One region of the Micromonospora sp. NPDC093243 genome, then DNA from elsewhere that is predicted to be linked to it. Evidence: riboswitches for the same ligand, from Rfam matches in the RefSeq annotation. Region 1 holds a riboswitch; each other region holds the start of a gene.
The links. A riboswitch is a leader RNA that binds a small molecule or an ion and turns the genes downstream of it on or off. The one in region 1 is predicted to bind S-adenosylmethionine.

Region 1 (4,204 bases):
ACGTCGAGGTGGAGATCTTCAACGCCGAGGTGTGGGCGGCCGACCCCGAGGCCGTCGTCGCCACCCTGGCCCGCCGCTACGTCGCGCACGTGCTGGCCGACTGACCAGCGCCGGGGCTCAGAGCACCTGGTCGAGGAAGCGGCGCAGCCGCGGGTGCTCGGCCCCCTCGAAGATCGCGGCCGGCGGCCCGGCCTCCAGCACCACCCCACGGTCCATGAAGGCCACCGTGTCGGCGACCTCGCGGGCGAAGCCCATCTCGTGGGTGACCACCACCATGGTCATGCCGCCGGCGGCCAGGTCCGCCATCACCCCGAGCACCCCCTTCACCAGCTCGGGGTCGAGCGCGCTGGTCGCCTCGTCGAAGAGCATCACCTGCGGCTGCAACGCCAGCGCCCGGGCGATCGCCACCCGCTGCTGCTGGCCGCCGGAGAGGTGCGCCGGCCGGGCGTCCGCCTTGCCGGCCAGCCCGACGAGGTCCAGCTGGGCCCGGGCCACCGCCACCGCCTCCTCTTCGCCCAGCCGCTTGATCCGCCGCAGCGCCAGGGTGACGTTGCGCAGCACGCTCATGTGCGGGAAGAGGTTGAACTGTTGGAAGACCATGCCGACCCGCTGCCGCAGCGCGTCCGGGTCGTCGGACAGCACACTGCGTCCGTCCAGCAGCACGTCGCCACGGTCCGGCTCGATCAGCCGGTTGATGGTCCGCAGCAGGGTGGACTTGCCCGACCCGGACGGGCCGATCACGCAGGCGGTCGTGCCGCGCGGCACGTCCAGGTCGACGCCGCGGAGCACCTGGTTCGCCCCGAAGGCGAGATGCACGTCGCGGACACCCAGGCTGACCGAGGTGCTGGTGGTCGTGGTGTCGGTGCTCATCGCTGGCTCCCTCCCGCCGCGCCGGGCAGTGTCAGGTCCACGTCGGAGGTGTCGTCGCTCGGCGGGGCGCCCGGGCGGCCGTGTCGCAGCCGCCGGTCGATCGCGTTGACCACGTGCGTCAGCGGCACGGTCAGCGCCAGGTAGAAGAGCCCCGCCAGCAGCAGCGCGGACTCGTTGCCGGTGGTGGCGGCGTAGTCCTGGCCGATCCGGAACAGCTCCCGCTCGCTGGCCACCAGGCCGAGGAAGTAGACCAGGCTGGAGTCCTTGATCAGCGCGATGAGCTGGTTGACCCAGGCCGGCAGGACCCGTCGTACGCCCTGGGGGATGATCACCATCCGCATCGACTCGCCCCAGGAGAAGCCGAGCGCCCGCGCGCCCTCCAACTGGGCCGCCTCCACCGACTGGATGCCCGATCGGAAGATCTCCCCGATGTAGGCGGCCGCGATCAGGGAGAGCGCCAGGATGCCCAGCGGGTAGGGGTTCGGGCCCCAGACCTGCATGCCGAGCGGCGCCAGCCCGACGCCGATCAGCAGGATCGTCGCGGCGGCCGGCAGGCCCCGGAACACGTCGGTGTAGACCCGCGCCGGCCAGCGCAGCCAGCGGGTGCGGGAGATGCCGGCGATGGCCAGCAGCATGCCCAGCACCGAGCCGAGCAGGGCGGCGGAGACCGCCAGGATCAGCGTGTTGGGCAACCCGACGGTCAGCATCTCGGGCAGCGCCTCGCGCATCGATTCCCAGTCGAAGAAGGTCTCCCACAGGGTGCGCAACGGATCCATAGTCGCCTCTCCTACCGCCCCGCTCGTCGTCTCGTACCGTCAGGACGCGGCCGACGCCGACGCCGACGGCGCCGCCGGAACCGCGACGGTGCCGCTGCCCGGCTTGAAGTCCGCCGGCACCGGCCGGCCCGGGTAGTACTGGGCCTGCAGCCGGCTCCACGTGCCGTCGGCGATCACCTCGTCGAGGGCCTTGTTCAGCGCCTCGCGCAGCTTGTCGTTCCCCTTCGCCACGGCGTACGCGGTCGGCGCCGGGCTGAGCTGCTTCGCGGCCACGGAGATCTTGCCCCCGCTGTCCGCGGCGGACTTCTCACCGATCTCAGCCGGGGCGATCCAGGCGTCGGCGGTGCCGGCCTTGAGCTGGTTGATCGCGCCGTTGTAGTCCGGCACCCGCACCGGGTTGAGCTGCTTGCCGGTGGCGTAGTCGTCCTGCACGGTGCCCTGTACCACCACGACCCGCTTGCCGCTGAGTTGGTCGAAGCTGGTGATCGGGGAACCGGCCGGAACGTCGAGTCCGAAGTAGCCGAAGTCGTAGCCGTTACCGAAGTCGACGGTCTTCTTGCGCGCCTCCGTGATCGTGATCGAGGAGCTGCCGACGTCGAACTTGTGGTTGTTGACCTGGGCGAGCAGCGCGGAGAAGTCGGTACCGACGAACTCCACCTTCAGGTTGATCTTCGCGGCGACCGCGCTGAGCAGGTCGTTGTCGAAACCGGTGAACTTGCCGTCCTTCAGGTACACGTTCGGCGGCGCGTCGGTGAGCGTGCCGGCCCGCAACACGCCGGGTTGGAGCAGCTCGTACGGGTTGTCCGCCGCGCTGGACGAGGCGTCGTCGCCGCAGGCGGTGAGGGCGGCGGCGCCGAGGAGTGCGGCCACGCCGAGGGCGGCCACCCGGGTCAGGGCAGGAAGAGATCGCACAGGTGTCTCCGAATGGTGTCAGCGGCGGGGCACGGGCGTGCGCCGCCGACGGTGCGCCCGATGGGCGTACCGCGGGATCGATCAGGGGAGCGGGGGCGGGCGCGTCAGCGCGAGAGGCGACACGCGGCGCTGCAGACCCACATCATGTCGACGTGGCGGCGCCGGGTCAGGGCCACCGGCGTGGGCGACGAGACCGACGCGGCGACCGGAGGAGTGCTGGTGCGGATCATTCTGGTTCTCCTGGGTCGGGTTGACCTGGGAACCAGGCCACGCTTGCACCGGAGGTTGCTCCGATGCCTGGTCTTCACCCGGGGCACCCCACCGCGGAGGAGGGTTGCCGGCCAGCGAGCCGGGGCTTGACGCTGGCGCTCATGACCTGCGCCGAGGCTAGCAGGGCGGTACGGGGCATCGTCCACCCGTTATGACCACGCTCACCCGGGCCACGCCGGGCACGGAGCAGGCACGCGCCCGAAGCCGGGCGAATCGCCCACCGGGCGTGGGCGGCGGTGACACCATCACCGGATGGTGGACGCACCGCCGAGCCTGCGGCGCGGAGGCAGAGGTCGGGTGCTGAGCGGGACCGCCGAGCGGTGAGCCGAAGTCGGCCGCCGTACCCGGTGCGCAGGCCCGCTGACCGTCAGCGCGAGGGGGCACGCGGAAGCGCCGGCGCCGGTCGGCGCCGGCGCATCGGCCGCCGGGGGTCCGTCCCGGCCCCCCGGGTGCGGGAGCCGGGACGGGTCATCGGTCAGAACGTGGAGACGTTGAGCAGCTTCTCCTGGACGCCGTCCGGGTCGCCGGCCGGCCAGTTGTACGCGGTGGTGCCGGCCCCCTGCAACGCCGACTTCACCGCGCCCGGCGAGGCGCTGGGGTGGGTGGCCTTGTAGAGGGCCGCGCCACCGGCGACGTGCGGGCTGGCCATCGAGGTACCGGAGATGGTGTTGTAGCCGGCGCCCTTCCACGTGGAGTAGATGCAGACACCGGGCGCCATCAGGTCGACGTCCGCGCCGAAGTTGGAGAAGTCGGCGATGGTGTCGTCCACGTCGCTGCGGCAGGTGGCCGCCGCGCCGCCGCCGGGCACGCCGTTGAAGTCGGCCAGGGCGCTGACCGTGATCACCTCGTCGTACGCCGCGGGCACGTGATTGGCCGCGTTGTCGGTCTCGTTGCCGGCCGCCACCACGTAGGTCACACCGGCCGCAACGGAGCGGCAGATCGCCTCGTGCATCGCGTCCCGGTTGGTGCCGCAGGCGCTGTCCGTGCCCGAGCCGCCGAGGCTCATGTTGGCGACCTCGATCTCGCTGGCATGCGCGGTCACGTAGTCGATGCCGCAGATGATCGCGGAGAACGACCCGCTACCCGCGTTGTTCAGTACCCGGACCGGCCAGATCCTCGCGCCCGGGGCCACGCCGACCACACCGGCGCTGTTGTCGAGCGCGCCGATCGTGCCGGCGACGTGCGTGCCGTGGCCGTTGCCGTCGTCGGCGCTGTTGCCGGTGGAGCAGTTCTTGGCGCCGGCCGTGTAGACGTTCAGGTCCGGGTGGTCCAGGTCCACGCCACTGTCGATGACGGCGACGTCCACGTTGACCCGCTCGTCCACGCCATTGATCTTCGCGGTGGGGCTGAGTTCGGCGTCGGCCCGGTTGATGCCG
Region 2 (4,204 bases), on a different contig from region 1:
GAGTAGGAGACGGAAGCGTGCCGGTCGGAGTCGCACTGAAGGTCTCACCGCCGCATCCTCCCAAGATCCGCCCGGCCGGTGTCCGTCCGGGTGCGGCCGGTGGTCCGGTCACCCACTGTCGAACTGCCCCAAATATGGACCACCGGAAGCCGGGCGGCGCGGTATCGCGTGCGCGGTCCAGATATGGGGCAGGTCGACAGGACCCGCGAATCAACCGCCAGTCGGGCTGCGGTCCACGGCGCAGCCGGTCCAGCAGGTCGGCCGGGGCGCGCTCGGGCCCGGGACCGGCGGTTGCGGGACCGGGGGTTGCGGGACCGGCGGTTGCGGGACTGGTTCAGACCCGCTCGCCGGGTGCGGCGCTGCGGGTGAGGACGGCGTCGAGCAGGCCGGGGTAGAGGCGGTCCAGTTCGTCGCGGCGCAGCCGGACGTAGCGGCTGGTGCCGGCGGCCCGGGTGCGGGTCAGGCCGGCCTCGCGCAGCACCTTCAGGTGGTGGCTGCGGGTGGCCTTGGAGACGCCGAACTCGAAGCTGCCGCAGGCGTACTCGCCGCCCTCGGCGAGCGCCCGCACGATCTGTAGGCGTACGTCGTCGGCGAGCGCTCCCAGCACCGCGGTGACCGGCACCTCGCGCAACTCGGGTTCGTGCAGCTCCATGTGAGCAGTGTAACCCTTGTTCGACAAAAATCGAACAAGCTCCTAGGGTCGGGATCGTTGGTTCGAAGATACTCGAACATAGGAGCTGAGCATGCGCTCTCGCGCCGCCGCCTTTCCGCTGCTCGCCGCGCTGAGCTGGGGAGTGATGTTCCCCGTCCTGGCCAGCGCGCTGACCTGGGTCGACCCGCTCAACCTGACCACCGCCCGCTATCTCTTCGCCACCGTGATCCTGCTCGCCCTGCTGCTGCTCCGCGAGGGCGTGGCCGCGCTGCGCTCCGGCGGTCGGGGTGTCGAGGTGGCGGTGCTCGGCGTGGTCGGCTTCGCGGGCTTCAACCTGCTCACCAACCTGGCGCTGGAGCACGCCGCGCCGCAGCAGATCTCCCTCTTCGTGGCCACCACGCCGCTGGTCACCCAGTTGGTCCGGTGGGCTCGGGACGGCGTACGCCCGCGGCCCGCCCTGCTCGCCCTCTCCCTGGTCGCGCTCCTCGGTGTCGGCCTGGTGATCACCCGCGGCAGCCTCGCCGGGCTCGGTCAGTTCGGTCTCGGCGGCCTCATGATGATCGGCGCGGTCGTCGGTTGGGGGATCTACACGCACGGGGCCGGCCGGTTCGGCGAGTGGTCGCCGCTGCGCTACACCACGCTGACCGCGCTCGCCGGCACGCTCTTCATGCTCGCCGCGAGCGCCGTCGCCGACCTCGCCGGGTGGCAGCACGCGCCGGCCGGCGCCGACCTCGTCGCGGTCGCGCCGCAGCTGGCGTACGCCGTGATCGTGGGGGCGGTGATCGCGGTGCTGGCCTGGAACACCGGGGTGCAGCGGCTCGGCTCGGCGAACGCCGCGCTGTTCATGAACCTCGTCCCGGTGACCACCTTCGTGGTGCAGATCGCCCGCGGCTACCGACCCGGCCCGGTCGAACTGGCCGGCGCGGCGCTGACCATCGCGTCCCTGGTCGCGGCCAACCTGGTGACCCGGGCCCGGGTGCGGGCCACCCCGCCCGGCGACCGGCCGGCGGCGGTCTCGGACCCCGTCGCGGTGGTCGACCCGGTGGCGGTGGTCGCGCGCTAGCCCGCCCTCTCGGCCGCCCCCCCCGGGACCCGGGGGCGGCCGTTCGGGGTGGGTGAAGATGACGGCGGCTCACACCGTGGGACGGCGGACTGGACGGTCGGCGGCCCGGCCGTAGACTCGTTCGCACAACTGCATACCTCATCCAGAGGGGCTGAGGGATACGGCCCGAAGACGCCCCGGCAACCACCCCGCGCGCTCATCGCTGAGCGACCCGCGGGGCAGGTGCCAATTCCGTCCCCGCCGCACCGTGCGATGCGGGGAAAGATGAGAGGAATCTTCGACATGACGTCGACGCTCGCCGCCCCCGGTATCGACACCACCGCCAGCCCCGCCCGCGCCCTGGTCTGTCGGGCCTGTGAGGCCCGCTACCCGCTCGCCGCCCAGCACGCCTGTTACGAGTGTTTCGGGCCGCTGGAGGTCGACTACGACGCGGCCGCGCTGGCCACCGTCACCCGCGAGCAGATCGAGGCCGGCCCGGACAACATCTGGCGCTACGCGGCGCTGCTGCCCGCCGGTCAGGATCCGGCCACCCGGGTCACCCTGAACCCCGGCCTCACCCCGCTGGTCGCCGCCCCGCACCTCGCCGCCGAGCTGGGTATCACCGCCCCGCTCTGGGTGAAGGACGACAGCGCCAACCCCACCCACTCGTTCAAGGACCGGGTCGTCTCGGTGGCGCTCACCGCCGCCCGGGCGCTCGGCTTCACCCGGTACGCCTGTGCCTCCACGGGCAACCTGGCCAACTCGGTGGCCGCGCACGCGGCCCGCGCCGGGGTGCCCTCGGTGGTCTTCATCCCCGGCGACCTCGAGCAGGGCAAGGTGGTCACGACCGCCGTCTACGGCGGCGAGCTGGTCGCCATCGACGGCTCCTACGACGACGTGAACCGGCTCTGCGGCGAGCTGGTCGAGACCGACGAGTTCGAGGACACCGCGTTCGTCAACGTCAACGTGCGCCCCTACTACGCCGAGGGTTCCAAGACCCTGGGCTACGAGGTGGCCGAGCAACTCGGCTGGCGCATCCCCGCCCAGGTGGTCATCCCGATGGCCAGCGGCGAGCTGCTCACCAAGATTGACAAGGCGTTCTCCGAGCTGGTCGAGGTCGGCCTGGTCGAGGCGCCGGCCGGCGGCTGGAAGGTCTTCGGCGCCCAGTCGGCCGGCTGCAACCCGATCGCCACCGCGCTGCACGCCGACACCGACACGATCGTCCCGGTCAAGCCGACCGGCATCGCCAAGTCGCTGAACATCGGCGACCCGGCGGCCGGCCTCTACGCGCTGGAGGCGGTGCGCCGTACCGGGGGCTGGATGGAGTACGTCGACGACGACGAGATCCGCGCCGGCATCCGCCTGCTGGCTCGCACCACCGGCGTCTTCGCGGAGACCGCCGGCGGGGTCACCGTGGCGGTGCTCCGCAAGCTGGTCGAGTCGGGCAAGCTCGACCCGGCCGCGGAGACCGTGGTCTTCAACACCGGCGAGGGGCTGAAGACCATCGACGCGGTCGCCGGTGAGGTCGGCCCCACCCATCGGATCCGCCCGTCCCTGCGCGCCGCCCGCGACGCGGGCCTGCTCGGCTGACCCGCGGATCGCCCGGACGGGGGATCAGGCCGATCCGCCGGGTAACCGGCTTTTCGCTCTGGGTGCGGAAAACCCGCCGCTAAGGACTTGACGGCAGGAACCGGACGGCGCAAGATGCTCCGTGCGGGAGGGCATTTCGCCGAAGACTTTTGAAGTTCTTACGACCCAACGCCGGAGGCGTTGTGCGAGTGTCCCTCCCGACCAACGTCCGATCGGGCCAGCGAAAATTCGCTGGCCCGATCGCGTTCCCAGGGCGCACCCTTCCGGCATGAGCATCACGATCGCGCCGTTCGACGCCGCCGACCCGGCCGCGATCGACGAGGCCTACCGGGTCGGGGCGGCGGCGAACGACGCCGACCTGCCCGACTTCCCGCCGTTCTGTCGCCAGCGCTTCGAGGCAATGCTGACCCACCCGATGCCGGGCACGGTCACGCTCTGGGCGCTGGCCCGGCTGGATGGCGTGCCCGCCGGCTACCTGGCGCTGGACCTGCCGCAGCTGGACAACACCGAGAACGCCACCGTCGAGCTGGTGGTCCATCCGGCGCACCGGCGGCGGGGAGTCGGCCGGGCGCTGCACGAGCATTGCCTGCGGCTGCTGCGTGAGCAGGGCCGCAAGCGGGTCATCGGGATGGCGGTCATGGAGCTGCCCGGTGGGCCGGCCCGTTCGGCAGCCGGCGCCGCGTTCGCCGCCGCGCTGGGGGCGCAGCCAGCGCTCGCCGAGATCCGCCGCCGGCTCGACCCCACCCGGGTCGACCAGGGCGCGCTGGACGTGCTGCACGCCGACGCCCGGGCGCACGCCGCCGGCTACCGCACGGTCCGCTGGCACGGCCTCGTCCCCGAGGAGTACGTCGCCGACATCGCCTACCTCGACGGCCGGCTGTCGACCGACGCGCCCCTCGGCGACCTGGAGTGGGAGGCCG
Region 3 (4,204 bases), on a different contig from region 1:
CCGTGGCCCGGGGGAGCAGACGTCCGTCTTTTCTACGCCGTGCCGGCCTGCGGAACGGTCGGCTGGCCGACATCGACAGCGCCCGCATCGCCGAGGCGATGGACCAGGTGCGGCACCGGAGCAAGGCGACGCTGCACGATCGGCTGCACCGGGTCCGGATGGCCGCGGGGCTGGCGGTGCAGGCCGGGCTGGCGGCCGCGCTGGCCTATCTTGTCTCGCACCGGCTGCTGGGCAACCCACAGCCGGTCTTCGCGCCGATCTCCGCCGTCGGCACCCTGGCCGCCTCGGTCGGCCAGCGCTTCCGGCGGACCGTGGAGCTGATCGTCGGCGTGGCGATCGGGGTGGGCATCGGCGATCTCCTCATCCACCTGCTCGGCACCGGCGCGTGGCAGCTCGGGGCGGTGGTCACGGCGGCCATCCTGCTGACCATCTTCGCCGGGGCGAGCGTCGCGATCGTGATCCAGGCCGCCGCCACCGCCGTGCTGATCGTGACGTTGAGCCCCTCCACCCAGGATCTCGAGATCCCCCGGTTCATCGACGCCTTCGTGGGCGGCGGGATCGCGCTGCTGGTGACGGCGATCCTGCTGCCGCTCAACCCGCTCCGGGTGATCAATCGCGCCGCCCGGCCAGCGCTGGACCTGCTCGCCTCCCAGCTCGACGCGACCGCCGAGGGACTGCGCACCCTGGACCGGGGCAGCGTGCAGCGGGCCCTGGACCGGCTGCGCGACAACAAGGAGGAGCTGGCCAACCTCGCCGAGGCGATCGAGGGGGCGAAGGAGACGGCCACCCTCTCCCCGGCCCGCTGGCACCGACGCGACGAGTTGACCCACTACGCCGAGGCGGCCGACCCGATCGACCGGGCGATGCGCAACAGCGGCACGCTCATCCGGCGCTCGGTCACCCTGCTCGAGGACGAGGAACCGATCCCGGGACCCATGCCGGACGCCATCTCGCACCTGGCCGAGTCGGTCCGCCTGCTCAAGCACGAGTTCGCCGTCGGTGACGAGCCGGAGCAGTCCCGGGAACGGTCGCTGCGCGCGGTCAGCGAGGCCGGCCGGGCGTACGCCGAGGGGGTCGGCTTCTCCGGCAGCGTGGTGATCGCCCAGGTGCGTACCACGGCGAGTGATCTCCTGGTCGCCTCCGGCATCGAGCAGGACGAGGCGAACCGGCTGATCCGGAAGTCCTTCGGCGAGCAGGAGGCACCGCGGGGCGGTGGGCCCGAGCCGGACGAGAGCGGCCCGAAGCAGCCCACCGCGCCCCCGGTCGGCTGACCGGCCCGGGTGCGTCCGGTGCGGTCAACCGAGGGTTGCCAGCGCCGCCAGGAGCCGGTCGACGTCCGCCGTCGTGCTGCCCAGGCCGATACTGGCCCGCAGCGCGGTCGGCGGCAGATCCCGGCGGCCGGTACGGGCCGCCGCCTCGGTCAGCAGCCGCCGGGCCAGCGGGTGGGCGCAGAAGAGCCCGTCGCGCACCCCGATCGCGTGCCCCCGGGCCAGCTCGGCGGCGACCTCGGCGGAATCCCGCGCGGCGACCACGAACGAGACGATGCCGACCCGTGGCGCGTCCGGGCCGAAGGTGCGCAGCTCCACCACGTGCGGCAGCGCGGCGAGCCCGTCCCGCAGCCGGGTCAGCAGCCGCTGCTCCCGGCGGTGCAGCTCGGCCCGGTCGGCGTCGGCGAGGGCGGCGCAGACCGCGGCCAAGGCGACCGCGCCGAGTAGGTTGGGCGTACCCGCTTCGTGCCGCGCCGGCCCGAGCGCCCAGCTCACGTCGTGGGTGGCCGCCCCGACCCGGCTGGTGGCGCCGCCACCGGAGAGGTACGGCGGTGCCGCGTCCAACCAGTCGGCCCGCCCGATCAGCACACCGGCGCCGAACGGGGCGTAGAGCTTGTGGCCGGAGACGGCCAGGTAGTCGACGTCCAACTCGAGCAGGTCGACCGGGGCGTGCGGGGCGAGCTGGGCGGCGTCCAGCGCGATCCGGGCCCCGTGTCGCCGCGCCACCCGGGCCAGCTCGGCGACCGGCCAGCGCTCTCCGGTCACGTTGCTGGCCCCGGTCACCGCGACCAGCACCGGAAGCCCCGGGTTGGCGTCCCGCCGCAGCTCGGCGAGGGCCGCGTCCAGGGCCCGCACCGCCTCGCCGGGGTCGGCCGGCACGGGCAGCCGGACCGAGCCGCGCGGCCAGGGCAGCAGGTTCGCGTGGTGCTCGCCGGCGAAGGTGACCACGGTGGTGCCGGGCGGCAACGCGCGTCCGAGCAGGTTGAGCGCGTCGGTGGTGTTCCGAGTGAAGATCACGTGGTCGTCGCTGCGGGCGCCGAAGAAGTCGCCCACCGTCTGCCGGGACCGCTCGTAGGCGAGCGTGCAGCGACGGGAGAGCGCGCCGGCGCCGCGGTGCACGCTGGCGTACCAGGGAAGCAGCTCGGCCACCGCGTCGGCCGCGACCCGCGCGCACGGCGCGGTGGCCGCGTAGTCGAGGTTGATCTCGCCTGGCACGCCGAGCACGTCGAGCGGCCCGGCTGCGGCGGGAACGGTGGCCGGAGCGGGTAGTGCGGGTACGAGGGTGACGGACATGGCAGAGCCTCCCGGGTCCGGGACCCCGGGTGCACGTCGGGACGGGGTCCGCGCTTGCCCGGCTCACGAATCGGGGCCGGGCCCGGTCATCACCCGGGGCACCCCACCGCGAACTCGACGAGGGTTGCCGGCCAGCAAGCCGGGGCTTGACGCTGGCGCTCGTGACCTGTCGGCAGCATAGCGGCCGCCGATGCGACCGAACCAGCCGGCCGGGGATGGCTACGCTGACCGCATGGCCGACACCCCGCCCGGCGGAGCCCTGCCGTCGCCGACCGCGCCTCCCGCCCCGCCCGCGCCCGGTGCCGCGCCCCGGATGCCGCTGCGCCGGCTGGGCTGGCGACGGTTCCTGGTGCTCGCCGCGGTGGTGCTCTTTATCGCCGCCTGCGCGACCTTCATGGCCTTCACCCTGGGTGAGAGCCTCGGCGCCCAAGCGCTGCTGATCGGCCTGGTGGCCGCCATCCTGCCGGTGCCGGTGCTGGTCGGGTGCTTCCTCTGGCTCGACCGGTACGAACCGGAACCGCTGAAGTACCTGGTCTTCTGCTTCACCTGGGGCGCGTTCGTCTCCACCGCCGCCGCGCTCACCGTGAACGAGTTCGCCGCCCGCCGGTTCGACGACTGGGGGCTGCCGTCCGCCCTCACCAGCGTGCTGGTCGCGCCGTTCGTCGAGGAGTTGACCAAGGCGCTCGGGCCGATCCTGCTGCTGATCTTCCGGCGCCGGGAGTGGTCGGGCATCACCGACGGCCTGGTCTACTGCGGGCTGTCCGCGGTCGGCTTCGCCATGGTGGAGAACATCCTCTACCTCGGCGGCTACGGCTTCCGCACCGGCGTGGAGCAGTTCGGGCCGGCGACCGGCGCCCAGCAGGTCATCGCCATCTTCATCGTCCGGATCCTGCTCTTCGGCTTCGCCCATCCGCTCTTCACCTCGATGACCGGGGTGGGGCTGGGCATCGCCGCGCGTACCGCCGACCGCCGGGTCCGGGTGCTGGCCCCGATCGCCGGCCTGCTGCTGGCCATGATGCTGCACGGCACCTGGAACCTGCTGCCGACGCTGACCCAGGCCACCGGCCAGGCGTTCATCATGCTGTACGGCTTCATCGGGGTGATGGTGCCGATCTTCTTCGGTATGGTCGGGCTGGCGGTTTGGCTGCGCGCCTGGGAGGGGCGGCTCACCGAGCGGACCCTGCCGGACTACGTCCGTGCCGGCTGGCTGAGCCCGCCCGAGGTGGCGGCGCTGAGCAGCCTGGGCCGCCGGCACGCGGCGCGGGCCTGGGCGCGCCGGGTGGCCGGCGACGGCGGGGTGAAGGCGATGCGTGGTTACCAGTTCGCCGCCACCCGGCTGGCGCTGCTGCGCGACGGCTCGCTGCGGGGCCTGGACCGCCGGCCGGTGGACCGGGAGCGGACCGCGCGGGAGGAACGGGAGTTGCTGGACGCGATCACCGCGTACCGGTCGTACTTCGCCGGTCGCGATCCGCAGGCCCCCGCCGGGGTGTGGGACGGGAACCGCTACCACCTGCGGTTCCCGGACGGCTCGCAGCGGGCGGTGGACCCGCCGGAGGAGCCGGTGGTGCCGATCCCGGTGGTGCTCGCCGCGCCGCCGCCGCACCCGGCCGGTTATCCGCCGCCGGGCTGGTACGGCCCGCACC

Region 2: another riboswitch for S-adenosylmethionine. It lies ahead of thrC (threonine synthase); the one in region 1 lies ahead of ACIP9D_RS02715 (ABC transporter substrate-binding protein).
Region 3: another riboswitch for S-adenosylmethionine. It lies ahead of ACIP9D_RS25510 (aminotransferase class V-fold PLP-dependent enzyme); the one in region 1 lies ahead of ACIP9D_RS02715 (ABC transporter substrate-binding protein).

What each region holds. Positions count from the first base shown of each region.
Region 1 covers NZ_JBIVNT010000001.1:585,093-589,296, reverse strand. The annotation lists gene ACIP9D_RS02730 (sugar phosphate isomerase/epimerase family protein) at 1-104, shown strand, start outside; gene ACIP9D_RS02725 (amino acid ABC transporter ATP-binding protein) at 118-870, opposite strand; gene ACIP9D_RS02720 (amino acid ABC transporter permease) at 867-1,646, opposite strand; gene ACIP9D_RS02715 (ABC transporter substrate-binding protein) at 1,686-2,558, opposite strand; SAM riboswitch class IV at 2,823-2,935, opposite strand; gene ACIP9D_RS02710 (S8 family peptidase) at 3,304-4,204, opposite strand, start outside.
Region 2 covers NZ_JBIVNT010000008.1:37,972-42,175, reverse strand. The annotation lists gene ACIP9D_RS25610 (DUF4232 domain-containing protein) at 1-48, opposite strand, end outside; gene ACIP9D_RS25605 (metalloregulator ArsR/SmtB family transcription factor) at 335-652, opposite strand; gene ACIP9D_RS25600 (DMT family transporter) at 744-1,715, shown strand; SAM riboswitch class I at 1,851-1,986, shown strand; gene thrC (threonine synthase) at 1,998-3,284, shown strand; gene ACIP9D_RS25590 (GNAT family N-acetyltransferase) at 3,553-4,204, shown strand, end outside.
Region 3 covers NZ_JBIVNT010000008.1:15,665-19,868, reverse strand. The annotation lists gene ACIP9D_RS25515 (aromatic acid exporter family protein) at 3-1,271, shown strand; gene ACIP9D_RS25510 (aminotransferase class V-fold PLP-dependent enzyme) at 1,296-2,561, opposite strand; SAM riboswitch class IV at 2,607-2,728, opposite strand; gene ACIP9D_RS25505 (PrsW family intramembrane metalloprotease) at 2,752-4,204, shown strand, end outside.